3 regions of the Arthrobacter sp. D1-17 genome follow, and region 1 is predicted to be linked to each of the others. Evidence: predicted binding sites of a transcription regulator. Region 1 holds the regulator's gene; each other region holds the start of a gene.
What was found. Region 1 encodes HrcA, which represses chaperone genes, less so after heat shock. Its sites were predicted from a motif close to TTNGCACTCGNNNNNNNCGAGTGCNAA; they were not measured.
Positions count from the first base shown of each region.

Region 2: the regulator HrcA is predicted to act here: its motif matches at 2,060-2,086, upstream of M1E01_RS03355 (Hsp20/alpha crystallin family protein).
Region 3: the regulator HrcA is predicted to act here: its motif matches at 2,391-2,417, upstream of groL (chaperonin GroEL).

Region 1 covers NZ_CP096382.1:1,945,364-1,949,953, reverse strand. The annotation lists gene M1E01_RS09175 (16S rRNA (uracil(1498)-N(3))-methyltransferase) at 1-740, opposite strand, end outside; gene dnaJ (molecular chaperone DnaJ) at 743-1,870, opposite strand; gene hrcA (heat-inducible transcriptional repressor HrcA) at 1,928-2,941, opposite strand; gene M1E01_RS09160 (DUF3097 domain-containing protein) at 3,151-4,002, shown strand; gene ftsH (ATP-dependent zinc metalloprotease FtsH) at 3,999-4,590, opposite strand, start outside.
Region 2 covers NZ_CP096382.1:717,794-722,383, reverse strand. The annotation lists gene M1E01_RS03370 (glycoside hydrolase family 1 protein) at 1-266, opposite strand, end outside; gene M1E01_RS03365 (hypothetical protein) at 490-876, opposite strand; gene M1E01_RS03360 (DnaJ domain-containing protein) at 873-1,394, opposite strand; gene M1E01_RS03355 (Hsp20/alpha crystallin family protein) at 1,563-1,985, opposite strand; gene M1E01_RS03350 (MerR family transcriptional regulator) at 2,124-2,438, shown strand; gene M1E01_RS03345 (phosphatase PAP2 family protein) at 2,474-3,262, opposite strand; gene M1E01_RS03340 (hypothetical protein) at 3,425-3,667, shown strand; gene M1E01_RS03335 (hypothetical protein) at 3,852-4,049, shown strand; gene M1E01_RS03330 (NAD-dependent epimerase/dehydratase family protein) at 4,104-4,590, opposite strand, start outside.
Region 3 covers NZ_CP096382.1:3,427,244-3,431,833, forward strand. The annotation lists gene M1E01_RS15805 (RNase H family protein) at 1-439, opposite strand, end outside; gene groL (chaperonin GroEL) at 584-2,212, opposite strand; gene M1E01_RS15815 (ABC transporter substrate-binding protein) at 2,533-3,783, opposite strand; gene M1E01_RS15820 (cold-shock protein) at 3,903-4,106, opposite strand; gene M1E01_RS15825 (LytR C-terminal domain-containing protein) at 4,265-4,590, opposite strand, start outside.

The DNA.
Region 1 (4,590 bases):
ACGACGGCGGCCGGGCCCGCCGTCGATGACCGGAGCACGTGCGGTCCCAGGAGTGCCGTCACCGCTCCGGCGCTGCACAGCTTTGTGACCTCCCGCTGGCTGATACCGCCTTCCGGACCAACGATCAGCAGCACCTCGCATGGCTCCTGGCTCCGGAGCGCGGCTTCCTGCCACGCCTCCAGCACTCCGCGCAGGGGCCTGACGGCGTCTTCATGTAGGATCACCGCCAGCGCGGCGTCCGCCACCTGCTTTACCAGGCCGGAGGTGTCGACGGCGGCACGCACCTCCGGGATCCAGGCCCGGCGGGCCTGCTTGGCCGCAGCAGAGACCGCCGACTGCCACTTGCCGTGGGCCTTTGCAGCCCTTTCGCCCTTCCAGCGCACAATGGACCGGTCGGACTGCCACGGAACCACCGCGTCGATCCCCAGCTCCGTGGCTGTTTCGATCGCCAGTTCATCGCGGTCGCCCTTGGCCAGGGCCTGGACGAGCACCAGGCGGACCGCAGGGCGGTCCTCCTCGGTGACAGACGAACATTCGACGGTCAGCTCCGCGGGCGCCGCCTTGGTGACAGTGCCCGTGAGCCGCCGTCCGGCGCCGTCGGCGATGTCCACAGACTCCCCCGCCGCCAGCCGCCTAACTGTCACTGCATGGCGTGCCTCGGCACCGTCCAGCACGAACAGCGAACCCTCGCGAACCTCATCCAGGGAACCTGCGGGCGTGAAGAATACCGGGTTGCTCACCGCTACAGGTTACCGAAGCGGTCCCGGAGCTTTGCGAAGACGCCGCCGCTCGCGGCCAGCTTCCCCTCGGAGTACTGCTCGCCGCGAAGCTTGGCCAGCTGCCGCAGCAGGTCCTCCTGGGCGGCGTCGAGTTTCGTGGGCGTCTCGACCTGCAGATGCACCTTGAGGTCTCCGCGGCCGTAACCGCGCAGGTGCGTCACGCCCAAGCCCCGGAGAGTGATGATCTCACCCGACTGCGTTCCGGCCTTGACGTCGATGTCCTGCTTTCCGTCGAACGTGTCCAGGCTCAGTTCGGTGCCGAGCGCGGCCGCAGTCATGGGGATGTGCAGCGTGGCATGCAGATCGTCGCCGTCGCGAACGTAGGTGGGGTCGTTGTTGACCCGGATTTCGACATAGAGGTCGCCCGACGGCCCGCCGGCAGGGCCGGCCTCGCCCTGTCCGGAGAGCTGGATGCGGGTGCCGGTGCCAACGCCTGCGGGAACTTTAATCGTCAGCGACCTGCGGCTGCGGATGCGGCCCTGGCCGCTGCACTCGTTGCAGGGATCCTTGATGACGGTCCCGAAGCCCTCGCACGAGCCGCAGGGTGCGGATGTCATGACCTGGCCGAGGATAGAGCGGACCGCCCGCTGCACCTGGCCGCTGCCGCCGCAGATGTCGCAGCGTTCCGGATGTGTGCCTTCACGGCAGCAGGAGCCTTCACAGGTGGGGCAGACGACGGCGGTGTCAACCTCAATTTTCTTGTTCGCTCCAAAAACGGCGTCGCGCAGGTCGATGCGTACGCTGATGAGGGCGTCCTGGCCGCGGCGGACGCGCGAGGCGGGGCCGGCGGTGCCGCCGGCGCCGAAGAAGGTGTCGAAAATGTCCTGGAACGCGAAGCCCTGGCCCGCGTAGCTGCCGCCGCCGAAGCCGTTGTCCGTGCCGTTCTCGTTGCCCGTTGTGTCATAGACCCGCCGCTTCTGCGGATCGGAGAGCACCTCGTAGGCGTGCGTGACTGCCTTGAAGCGGTCAGAAGCCTCGGGTCCGGGGTTGACGTCCGGGTGCAGGGTGCGGGCCAGCTTTCGGTAGGCCTTTTTGATTTCTTCTCCGGTGGCTTCCGGGGAGACGCCAAGAACGTCGTAGTGGCTGCTCAAGTTTGTATCTCTTCCTGGTTATGGTGCCTGGGGTGCCTGGTTTCGCGGGCCGCGGGGTTACGGGCCGAGAATCCTCGAAAGGTAGCGGGCCACCGCTCGGACGGCGGCCATGGTGGTGGGATAGTCCATCCGGGTGGGCCCGAGGATGCCGACCTTGGCGGTGGCGTCCGGCCCATAACCGGTGGCGACTACTGACGCCTCGGCCAGCCCGTCGTAGGGGTTTTCCCGTCCGATGCTGACAGCGATGCCGCGGTGGTCCTGAGCCATCTCGCTGAGGAGGCGGAGCATGACCACCTGTTCCTCGAGCGCTTCGAGGACCGGGCCGATGCTGAGCGGGAAGTCGACGTTGGAGCGTGCGAGGTTGGCGGTGCCGGCCATGACCATGCGGTCTTCCCGGCTGCTGTGCGAGAGCACCTCAAGGGCCTTGCTCAGGGCCTGCGCTGCGGGGCGCTCATTGGGGGCACACCCCGCGACGACCGCCGCCGAATGCTGGGCCAGCTGTGTCAGCGGGGTTCCGGCAAGGCCCGTCAGGAAGCGGGTGCGGAGGGAGGTCAGCGCATCATCGCTGAGTTCCTGGCCTACGTCGATAACACGCTGCTCGACCTTCCCCGAGTCGGCTATCAGCACGATCAGGACCTTGCGGGGTGCCATCTGCACGAATTCGATGTGCCGCACCACGGCGCGGCTCAGGTGCGGGTATTGCACGACGGCGACCTGGTTTGTCAGTTGCGCCAGGAGCCTGACGGTACGGTCCAGGACGTCGTCGAGGTCCTCGGAGCCCTCCAGCAGGGACTGGATGGCCCGCCGTTCGGCGGCCGACAGCGGCTTCACAGCCGAAATCTGGTCGACGAAGAGCCGGTATCCCTTGTCGGTGGGAATCCTGCCGGCGCTGGTGTGGGGGGCAGTGATGAGCCCCTCGTCTTCCAGCGCTGCCATGTCGTTGCGGATGGTAGCGCTGGAGACGCCCAAGTGATGGCGTTCAACAAGAGCCTTGGATCCCACGGGTTCTCGGGAATGAACGTAGTCCTCGACAATGGCGCGCAACACTTCGAGCTTGCGCGGTTCGCTCACAATCCACCTCCGATCGACCGTTACTTGGGCAGCAGCAGGGCAGCGCCGGAATCCACGGTTAGCACTCGACATCCCTAAGTGCTAACAAGTCTAATATGAGACCGCCCGTTGTTAGCATTGGTACCGCTTCGGGCGAAATTCCGGAGCCGTTCCGACGGAAGCCTGTCCGGTGACGGGCGGCCGACTCCTAGTGCAAAGCGGTGTTATCGATGCAGTACCAGTCCTGGGGCCCGCAGGAGATGTCAGCGCCCGCCAAGAACGAGTTGCCCGAAGTTCCCGTGCAGCGCGGAATGGTTCTCGAAGATGTCCAGTCCGGTTGGGTGGGTGCTGTGACCCGGGTGGAGAAGTCAGGCGGTATGCACGTTGTGGCCCTCGAGGACCGCCGTGGCAAGTCACGTTCCTTCAAGCTCGGTTTCGGGTTCCTGCTGGAAGGCCGGCCCATCCGGCTGGTGCCGCCTGCTCCGGCCGCCCGGCAGGCCGGCTCGGTTCCTGGCCGGACGGCCTCCGGGTCCGTTCGCGTCGAGGGCCAGCGCGCCCAGGTGGCCAAGGCCAGCCGTATCTGGGTTGAAGGCAAGCATGACGCCGAACTGGTTGAGAAGGTCTGGGGAGATGACCTTCGGGTGGAGGGCATCGTCGTCGAGCCCCTGCACGGCATTGACGATTTGGCGGGGGCGGTGGCAGCGTTCCGTCCCGGGCCCGGCCGCAGGCTGGGAGTCCTCGTGGACCACCTCGTTCCCGATTCCAAGGAGTCCCGGATCGCGGAGGCTGTGATGGCCTCTCCCGGCGCAGCGGGAAATGTGCTCATTGTGGGCCATCCCTACGTGGACGTCTGGCAAGCGATCCGGCCCTCGGTCCTCGGCATCGCGCAGTGGCCCGTGATACCCCGCGGCACCGACTGGAAGACCGGGATCCTCGCAGCTTTTGGCTGGCCGCACGAGACGAAGGAAGACATCGGGCTGGGCTGGCAGAAGCTGCTGGGGGCAGTGCGCACCTACGCCGACCTTGAACCGGCCCTGCTGGGCAGAGTGGAGGAAGTCATCGACTTCCTCACGGTGCCCTAACTCTCCGCCTGCAATGCGGGCTCGTTCTCCCCGGGGTCCTGTTGCAGCGGGGCCGCCCCTGTCCGCCCGCCGCCTGCTACGCGGGGACGTTCAAGGCCTGCTGCCTCGTAAATTTCCTGCTCGTCCAGCGTCTCCTTCTCCAGGACCCGGCGGGCCAGCGCGTCCAGCCGCCAGCGGTGCTCCTGCAGGAGTTTGCGGGCGCGCCGGTGGCAGTCATCCACCAGCGCCCTGACCTCTTCGGCCACCGCGTCCAGCATCCCCTCAGAGACACCGGCGAGGCGCGGGTCGCCCTCTTCCGGCAGTACCTGTACCGGCCCGATGCGCTCTGACATTCCCCAGCGGCCCACCATCATGCGGGCCAGATGGGTACTGGTCTGAAGATCGCTTTCCGCGCCGGTGGTGACGACCCCAAAGACCAGTTCCTCGGCTGCCATCCCGCCCAGCGCACCCACGATCCTGCCTTTGAGATAGTTTTCGTCGTAGCCGTACCTGTCGGTGTCAGGTGTGGACAGTGTCACGCCCAAAGAGCGGCCGCGGGGAATAATGGAGATCTTGCGGACCGGATCGGCCCCCGGCTCGAGCATGCCC
Region 2 (4,590 bases), 1.2 Mb from region 1:
GGCCACGATAGCGAGAACCTGTACGAATCGATCCCGAGTTCCTTCATCAGCGCCACGTCCTGCGGCATGCGGTGGTAGTGGTCGCATGCCACGGCGGGGCTGTGGCCGTCAACGATGTTTCCGGGCTTGGCAGAAAAAACGTCCCATCCTGCCTTCCCCCTGCCGTCCTCATCAAGGGCGCCCTCGATTTGGAATGCGGCAGTCGCAACTCCCAGGGTGAAACCCGGCGGGACCATGGCGGCCAACTCTCTGGCGGAAGTATGCATTGTGCGGGTCCTGGTTCGTCGTGAGGGTGGTCAGAATGACAGTTTGCCTCAAGCGAGGCGGTCAGGACATCATGCCACTCTCCTGGATCACGAAAATCACCCCTTTGGCGGCATGGACTCGTGGCACCTTCCAGGATGGCACGCGGCTCCCCGGCTGGCGAGAGCCGAAATCTGCAAGGCAGAATCCTGCAGGGCAAGGCGTGACCGGCCCTGCAGAAGAGTCCTAGTGCATCACGGCCGGGCCGAACAGAAAATCCTTGGCGTGGGCCACGGCTTTCTTGAAGGCGTCGTTCCTGAGGGCAACGAGGTGCTCCGAGCCTTCCTCTGCTGGCTCAAGGTAGCCCGTGAATCCCGGGCGCAGTACCCAGATATCTCCCGAGGGCGGCAGGTAGAAGACCCCGAACGACCGGTTCTCTCGGTCGTCGTTGCTCCAGATGGGCACCACGGCGAGGGCAGCCCCGGTTGCAGGGTTGATCCATTGTGCCCTTGGAAGCGGCTGCTCGTGGGCTTCAGGATCCAGGAAGGGGGCGTTGCCCTTGCCCCAGCGCTGTTCAAACCGCTCGTAAAAGGCCGGGATCAGATGCGAGTCGTATCGGCGCCAATCGCTCATCGTTTTCGTTCTCCTCGGGGGTCAACACGTCCAGTGGCCCAAGGGCCGGTTTCCCACCGGACCGGCGTCACCCGGAACGGGGGTTCCACATGCTGCACGCGCCGAACGGGGATGTCCCGGGAAGGGGCTTCGGAGTTGACGGGTACACGTCGGCCGCCGGGAGAAGTCCTGGCCGTTGCGGCTCCGCTTGTGTCTCCGCTTGTGTCTCCGCTTGTGTCTCCGACGGGGTGCCCGGCGCGGGTCCTGTCTTGCTGTGCAGGGCCGGCCCTGGCAGCGGCTGTTCCCGCGCGGCGATCCCTCATGAGGGACTCCCGGTCATAGGCCTGGCGTCGGTTCGGATCTCGCAGCACCTCAAAAGCCTGCATGATGAGCTGCAGTTCGGCCGGGACAGCTGTGGGGTTGTCCAGGTCGGGGTGGTGCGTCCGCATCAGGGACCGGTAGGCGCGCGCAATCTCCCGTCGGGTTGCCGTCCGCGGAACGTGCAACACCGCGTAGTGGTCCGGGAAATCGCTGGGCATGGCTGCTGCTTTGCTTCTGGTCCTCTTTTTGATCGTCGGCCGTCTGGTCCTGCGACGTCGCCTAAAGCCGGGAAAGACATAGGGCGCTTCCGGCCTCCGGCGTGTACCTGAAGCCGGAAGCCGGCCTGTCCGTCCGCTGATCAGCCTGGTCCCCGGAGGGACCGGCCGCTACGTTCCGATCTGATGCGCTTCTTCCTTACGCCCGATCTCGATCTTGCGCGGCTTGGCCTGTTCGGCAACCGGGATCCGAAGCGTCAGGACGCCTGCGTCGTAGGTGGCCTTGATATTCTCGGCGTCCAGGGTGTCACCCAGGATTAGCTGGCGGCTGAAAACGCCGCGCGGCCGCTCAGCCACCGCCAGTTCCGCATTGGGCTGCGTCGGGTCCTGCCGCTCAGCCCTGACGGTCAGCACATTCCGTTCCACACTAAGATCGACCTTCTCCGGCAAGACGCCTGGCAGATCAAATGCGGCAACGAATTCGCCGTCCTCCTGCCATGCGTCCATCGGCATTGCGGCCGGACGCGCAGCGGTTCCCAAGACCTGCTGGGTGAGCCGGTCCAGTTCACGGAACGGGTCGGTACGGATTAGCATCATTTCCCACTCCTTCAGCAGTGATGAGTAGCTGGTCAGCCACCACTATCTGTGGTGAGCGATATAGATTTTTTATAGCACCCGTGTAAAACTGGTGCAAGAGGGGCTTCAAAGGATTCTCAGTTTGAGGGACGCACCGTGGCAGATCAAAGCGAAGACAGAGGGCTTTACGCCATTTCCGTGGTGGCGGAATTGCTCGGCACGGGCCAGCAGAACATCAGGCTCTATGAGCGGCGGGGGCTGCTGACGCCTGAGCGGACCTCTGGGGGCACCCGGCAATACAGCGAAGCGGACCTTTTGGTCCTGCGGCGGATCGGCGAACTCCTGGATGAGGGCCTGAACCTGGCGGGCGTGGCCAAGGTGCTGGAGCTTGAGGTGGACAACGCCAAGCTTCGCCGTCAGCTGGAACGCGCCCGGGCCCGTAACCAAAAGCAGTCAGACGACGGCGGGTAGGGCTACCGCCGCCAGTACGCCCTCGCGGCTCTCGTTCAAGGCGCCTCAGCCTCCCGGGAGCCGGCCTTTGAGACGCTTTCAGTGCGGGACTCGCCCGGAATGCGTACGGTCCGCCATGTGTCCACCGCAATCACAGCTCCCAGCACCACAAGCGATACCGCAACAGAGGCGATGGCGTCGCTCACCCAGTGATAGCCCAGGTACAGCCTGCTGAGAGCAGCCAGCGCCACTCCCAAGACGGCGACGACGAAGCCGGTGGCGGCCACGGCAGGTTTCCTGTGCCGGGAAAACACCAGGAAGGCGGTGACCAGCAAGAAGTTGGAAGCCCCAAGTACGTGCCCGGACGGAAAGGAAAATGTGTGGTCTGCCCCGAACAGCATGAGCTCCACTGGAGGTCGGGCGCGTTCCACGGCATGGCTTATAACCTGCGCGAGCCCGACCCCGGTGAGCATCGCGGCGGCCAGCAGGACGGGCCGCCAGGCCTGTTTCGCCAGGATCCCCCAGGCGGCAGTGACCACCAGCACGATGATAGGAAGCGCCACTGGGCCAAAGATTATGGCAAGAATGATCATGAAATCCGTCAAGGGTTCTGACCGCGTGGTAAGCAGCCACCTACGTGCCGATTCGTCGGCGCTTGCCAGACCGTCCCTCTCAAGCACACCCGTCAACGCCAGGACGAAAACGCCCGCACCCACCATCGCCAAGACAGCGGAATCGATGTAGAGCTTTCTCCGCACGCTTGCTTCCACATAGCGTTCCTCGACGGCAAACTTGTCACGGAGAACCCGCCGCCATCCGGTCTTGCCTGCCGATCCGTCTGCCACCTGGAAGCCGCCTGTGTGCCGAAGTATCAATCGCTTGGTGGGATGAGGGTACCGTTTTTGGGCGGCGGTGCGCTTTACAGAAACGGTACGCGTGTCCCTTACAAAGCCGGCCGCTCGCTGTTAGCGTGGGTTTCCCAGCCCTACGAGGATTCAGGAGACGAGATGAGCACTGAAGACACCGGCACCGGCGAGGATCGTCGACCCGACGCAGGGCGGCAGGCGTCCGGCGGCATACCCGGCCAGGAGAACGGGGCCGGGCTGGGCGCCGGGGAGCCCAATACTTTCGAACCGGAAGAAGTACCGGAGGACAGCGACAGTTCCGCTCCCCGGGAGACGTCCGTAGCGACCGCCGAGGACACTCCTGACGTAGCGGAAACGCCGGTAGAAACGGGCGAACCGAGCTGACCGCGCGCTGTATTGATCGCGTACTGAGCGGCCGGCCCGTCCCGGTACTCGGCCGCTCACTTCCAGGGCCAGCAGGCCTCGGCCGGCTTCACCCCGCCTGACCCCCCGGCGCTCTGTGCTGGAGTCCGCTTGAAGTGGATAATGGGACACACACTGGAGTGGCAACGGGGCTACGGAGGATTCCATGAGGATCGTCGGAACGCTAGTGATTATCTGGCTTATCATCGGCGGCTTCGCCGCTTTTCAGCGGGGATATTTTGGTGGTTCTCCGGACTCCTGCGCAGAAGCTGGCACTGTAGCCATTACGGTCGTCGCAGGACCCCTGAACTATATGGGCGCCAACCCGAAAATCGACTGCCAGGTGCCGCAACCTTCCAAGTAGCAGGCCGGCACCAGAGAGTCTGGCAGGCGCCCGTCCAGGCACCCGCCAGGGACTTCAGTCCTCGGTGGGCGTGGTCCGGTTGGAGTGATAGGTCCGCCAACTGTGCTCGGGAGCGAACCCGAGGAGCCGCTTGGCCTTGTCGATGGACAGCATGGTTTCGTGCTCCCCCAGTTCCCTAACCACTGTCACGTTGGGGAAGACTTCTGCAGCGAGACTTGCACTGGAGCGGGACATCACGGTGTCCTCATTGGCGATGACGAACGCCTCGAACCCCGGCTTGCCGTACTCCAGCGCGCGCGCCACAGCCTGGGCCCCGTCGCGTCCGTCGATGTAGCCCCACAGGTTCCACTTGCGCAGTTCGGGATCAGCATCAAATGACGGGAAGTCTTCGTAGTCCTCGGGATCCATGACGTTGGAGAAGCGAAGGCCTGTGATGCTGAGCTCAGAGTCCCAGCGCGTCATCTCGATTGCCATCTGCTCCTCCAGGTGCTTCACGAGCGAGTATGTGCTCTCCGGCCGGGCCGGGTACTCCTCGTCCACC
Region 3 (4,590 bases), 1.5 Mb from region 1:
CTGCGATACCCTGCTGGTAGGCCAGAGCTACGGCCCGTGCACGCTCGTCGGCCGCCTCATTGAGGTCGTGTCCGGCATGGCCCTTGACCCACTCGAATGTGTACTTGCGCCCGACTAGCTCTTTATCAATCTCCTTGAGCAGGTCCACGTTCAGCACGGGCGTGCCGTCGGCCTTGCGCCATCCCTTGCGCTTCCAGCCCGGCATCCATTTGGTCACTGAGTTAATGACGTACTGGCTGTCACACAGGATCCGCAGGTCTTCCTGAGGAATGTGCGCGGTGGAACGGAACAGGTCCAGCACGGCCATCAGCTCGCCCTGGTTGTTCGTGCCGTGCGGCCAGCCTCCGGCGCGCCAGCAATCATCGTTCACGTACCAGGCCCATCCGGCCGGACCGGGATTTCCTAAAGCCGAACCGTCGGCCGCTGCTGTAATCGTCACAAATCCATCCTGCCAGACCGGGCAGACACTGAAAGCCGCACATCAACCGTACCCGTTAAAGACCAGCGGCGGCCCCATCCGAAGATGGAACCGCCGCCGCACTTACGCAATGCTCGCTGACCTGCTCAGCGATGGGAGGGGTGGTTAGAAACCGCCCATGCCGCCCATCTCGTCGCCGCCGCCGACGGCCGGAGCGTTCTTCTCCGGCTTGTCGGCCACGACGGCCTCGGTGGTGAGGAAGAGACCGGCAATGGATGCCGCGTTCTGCAGGGCAGAGCGGGTTACCTTGACGGGGTCGTTGATACCGGCAGCCAGCAGGTCGACGTACTCGCCGGTTGCAGCGTTCAGGCCGTGGCCTGCGGGCAGGCCGCGGACCTTGTCCACAACAACGCCGGGCTCGAGGCCTGCGTTGAAAGCAATCTGCTTAAGCGGGGCGTCGATGGCAACGCGGACGATGTTGGCGCCCGTTGCTTCGTCACCGCTGACGTCGAGGTTGGCGAAGGCCTTCAGGCCAGCCTGGATCAGGGCAACGCCACCACCGGCGACGATGCCTTCCTCAACAGCAGCCTTCGCGTTGCGGACTGCGTCCTCGATGCGGTGCTTGCGTTCCTTGAGCTCAACTTCGGTTGCGGCACCGGCCTTGATGACTGCAACGCCGCCGGCCAGCTTGGCCAGGCGCTCCTGCAGCTTCTCGCGGTCGTAGTCGGAGTCGGAGTTTTCGATCTCGGCGCGGATCTGGGAAACGCGACCGGCGATCTGGTCAGCGTCGCCTGCACCTTCGACGATGGTGGTCTCGTCCTTGGTGACAACGACCTTGCGGGCGCGGCCCAGGAGTTCGAGGCCCGCGTTCTCCAGCTTCAGGCCGACTTCCTCGGCGATGACCTGGCCACCGGTGAGGATGGCGATGTCGGCGAGCTGCGCCTTGCGACGGTCACCGAAGCCCGGGGCCTTGACGGCGACGGACTTGAAGGTACCGCGGATCTTGTTGACGATCAGGGTGGCCAGTGCCTCGCCCTCGATGTCTTCGGCGATGATCAGCAGCGGCTTGTTGGACTGCATGACCTTTTCGAGGACAGCAACCAGTTCCTTGACGTTGGAGATCTTGGAGTTGACGATCAGGATGTACGGGTCCTCAAGAACCGTCTCCTGGCGCTCGGTGTCCGTGACGAAGTAGGCGGAGATGTAGCCCTTGTCGAAGCGCATGCCTTCGGTGAGCTCAAGCTCCAGGCCGAAGGTGTTGGACTCCTCGACGGTGATGACACCTTCCTTGCCGACCTTGTCCAGGGCTTCGGCGATGAGGGCACCAATTTCGTCGTCGCCGGCGGAGATGGAGGCCGTGGCAGCGATCTCTTCCTTGGTTTCGATTTCCTTGGCGTTGTCCAGCAGTTCGCGGGTTACCGCTTCAACTGCCTTCTCGATGCCGCGCTTGAGGGACAGCGGGTCAGCGCCGGCGGCAACGTTGCGCAGGCCTTCCTTGACCAGGGCCTGGGCCAGCACGGTAGCCGTGGTGGTGCCGTCGCCAGCGACGTCATCCGTCTTCTTGGCAACTTCCTTGACCAGCTCGGCGCCGATCTTCTCGTAAGGATCGTCCAGCTCGATCTCCTTGGCGATGGACACACCATCGTTGGTGATCGTGGGGGCGCCCCACTTCTTTTCGAGGACGACGTTGCGTCCACGCGGGCCGAGGGTGACCTTGACGGCGTCGGCGAGGGTGTTCAGGCCCCGCTCAAGACCGCGGCGTGCCTCTTCATCAAATGCAATGATCTTGGCCATAACGGCAGTAGTCCTTTCGGGACAGTCGTTAAGAATGAACCTCGCTGCGGTGCCCGCGACGGACGATCCTTCCTGACGGCCTCTGTATGCCGGCAGTCCCGATCTCACCCCAACCAGGTGTTTCTTTCGCTCCATGCACGGCCACTGACCCCGCTTGCGGCCTAAACCGGGCGATGAGTTAGCAGTCGATATGCAGGAGTGCTAATCAATAATTAGCACTCCCCCGGGGAGAGTGCAAGCAGTCGCCGCTAAAACCTCGCCACTTCGCGACCGGCTTCGCTCCCAGCGATCACGCGATCACGCGAACACGCGAACGCTGTTCAGCGCTGAGCCCTGCCGGCCGTCTCGCTGCCGGTCAGTTTCGCCCTGTTGTCCGGCCCGTAGGTAAACACCATGTACCTGGCCGCTGTTACATCCCCGTTCTCATCGAACCGCACGGGCCCCGACTCGCCGTCATAATCAATCGGCTTTCCCTCTCTGATACCGGCGAGACAGTCTTTGTACGATCTGCAGAGCATTGGCTTCCCGGCGGACCGGGTACCTGCTGCGGCAGAACCCGCTGAACCGCCCGAGACGCCAATGAGGTGGGCGGCCACGGAGGCGCCGGCGTCATCATCAGCCACAGCGGCGGCAAGGGCAGCGAGATTGACCGCGTCGTACGTTTCGGCAGCAAAGGTCATGTCCTTGAGCCCCTTGTCCACGGCGACCAGTTCACCCTGCAGATGGGCGGAGGGAAACGCGCCGGCAACGATCCCCCTGGCCCCTTCGAGCGCCCGTGACCCAAGATCCGAGCCATACTGCCTAAAGGCTCCGTCTGCCAAGATGAACTGACTTCCGGTCACGCCCGCATTCTGCAGTTCGGCGATGGCACCCTGGGCGCCATCACGGGCAATGAGCACGACGGCGTCCGGCGAGGCTTCCGCCGCAGTCGCCGCCGCCTTCTGCGCTTCACCGGGTTTGAATCCGGCCACCGTGACGACCTCCATCCCCGCTTCCTTGGCGGAGGAGGACACGGCCGCCGACACATCGGTGCCGTAGGCGCTCTGCTCGTGGACAACAGCCAGTTTCCTGGCGCCGCCGTCCTTGGCCAGCTTGACCAGGACCGGCGACTGGGCCACGTCGGTTGCCGCAGTCCGGAAGTAGTAGCCCCCGCTCTGGTACTGGCTCAGGCTGGCTGCAGTGTTGGCCGGCGAGATAAGAACCACCTTGGCCTTGGACAGCACATCGATGGCGCCAGGAGCCCGACTGGAATCCGTGGGGCCTACGACGACGTCGGCCTTTGCCTCCACCAGCGCCCTGGCCTGGTCCGCTGCTTCCCCGCCAATCTTTTCCGGCAGCAGCTCCAGGGGCCGGCCCTTGTGCCCGCCCGCCGCGTTAATTTCCTGGACAGCAAGCTTGGCGGCCGCGAGCTGCGCGGCATTTAGGAACGCCTGGGATCCCGAGTTGTCGAGAATCAGGCCAATCCGCAAGGTGCCGTCGCCACTTGCTTCGACCGAGGCCGTCCTTGCGTTTCCCGCCTGCCCCGAGCATGCCCCCAGCACCAAAACGGCGGCAGCGCCAAACCCTGCCATGCGAATGAAGGGCCCGTGGGTGAAGGGCCTCCGGGTGAAGGACGTGCGGGGCAAGCGCAAGGCGCCGGTCGTCCGTCCGGCACTATCTTGGGCGGTCTCCGCGATGGCGCGGCCAGCCACTAGGCAGGCCGGACGTTTTCGGCCTGTGGGCCTTTTTCGCCCTCTCCGACATCGAGCTCGACCCGCTGGCCCTCATCGAGGGCGCGGTAGCCGTCTCCCTGGATGGCAGACCAGTGCACAAAGATGTCATCGCCCGAGCTGTCAACGGTGATGAAGCCGTAGCCCTTTTCAGCGTTGAACCACTTCACGGTTCCCAATGCCATGATTTCCACACTTTCAGATTGCTTCCGTAAGGCCCACCTCAGCGTGTGCCGCGAATTACGCTGCGAAGACTTTCTTCACTCTATCCACCGGCAGGCGACCGGAGGCAGACGGACAGCCGAAACCTGGCGCAATAGTTATTCGGGCGTAACCCGGTTCATCACTGGAATCCGGGGCCCAGCACAACGGCAACGGACGACTCAAAACCCGGGCTCTGAACGAGCGTCGGAATGTTCAACAACTCCCCCAGCGCTTCAGCGCTGGCCTTGTGCTCGGCGCCCGGATAGAAGATGACGGACGTTTGCTGAGGCGCACCCTGCCAGTTAGCGACCTGACCCAAGGTCCAGCCGTCGGCCTCGACGGTGGCACCCACACGGCCAGCCAGCCCGGAAGTCAAAGTCCCGTTGAAGATCGAGACCGGAAGTGCCTTGTCCACGGTTGAAGCCAGCACGTCGACCGAGGCGGGGTCCGTCGCAGCCGGCGATG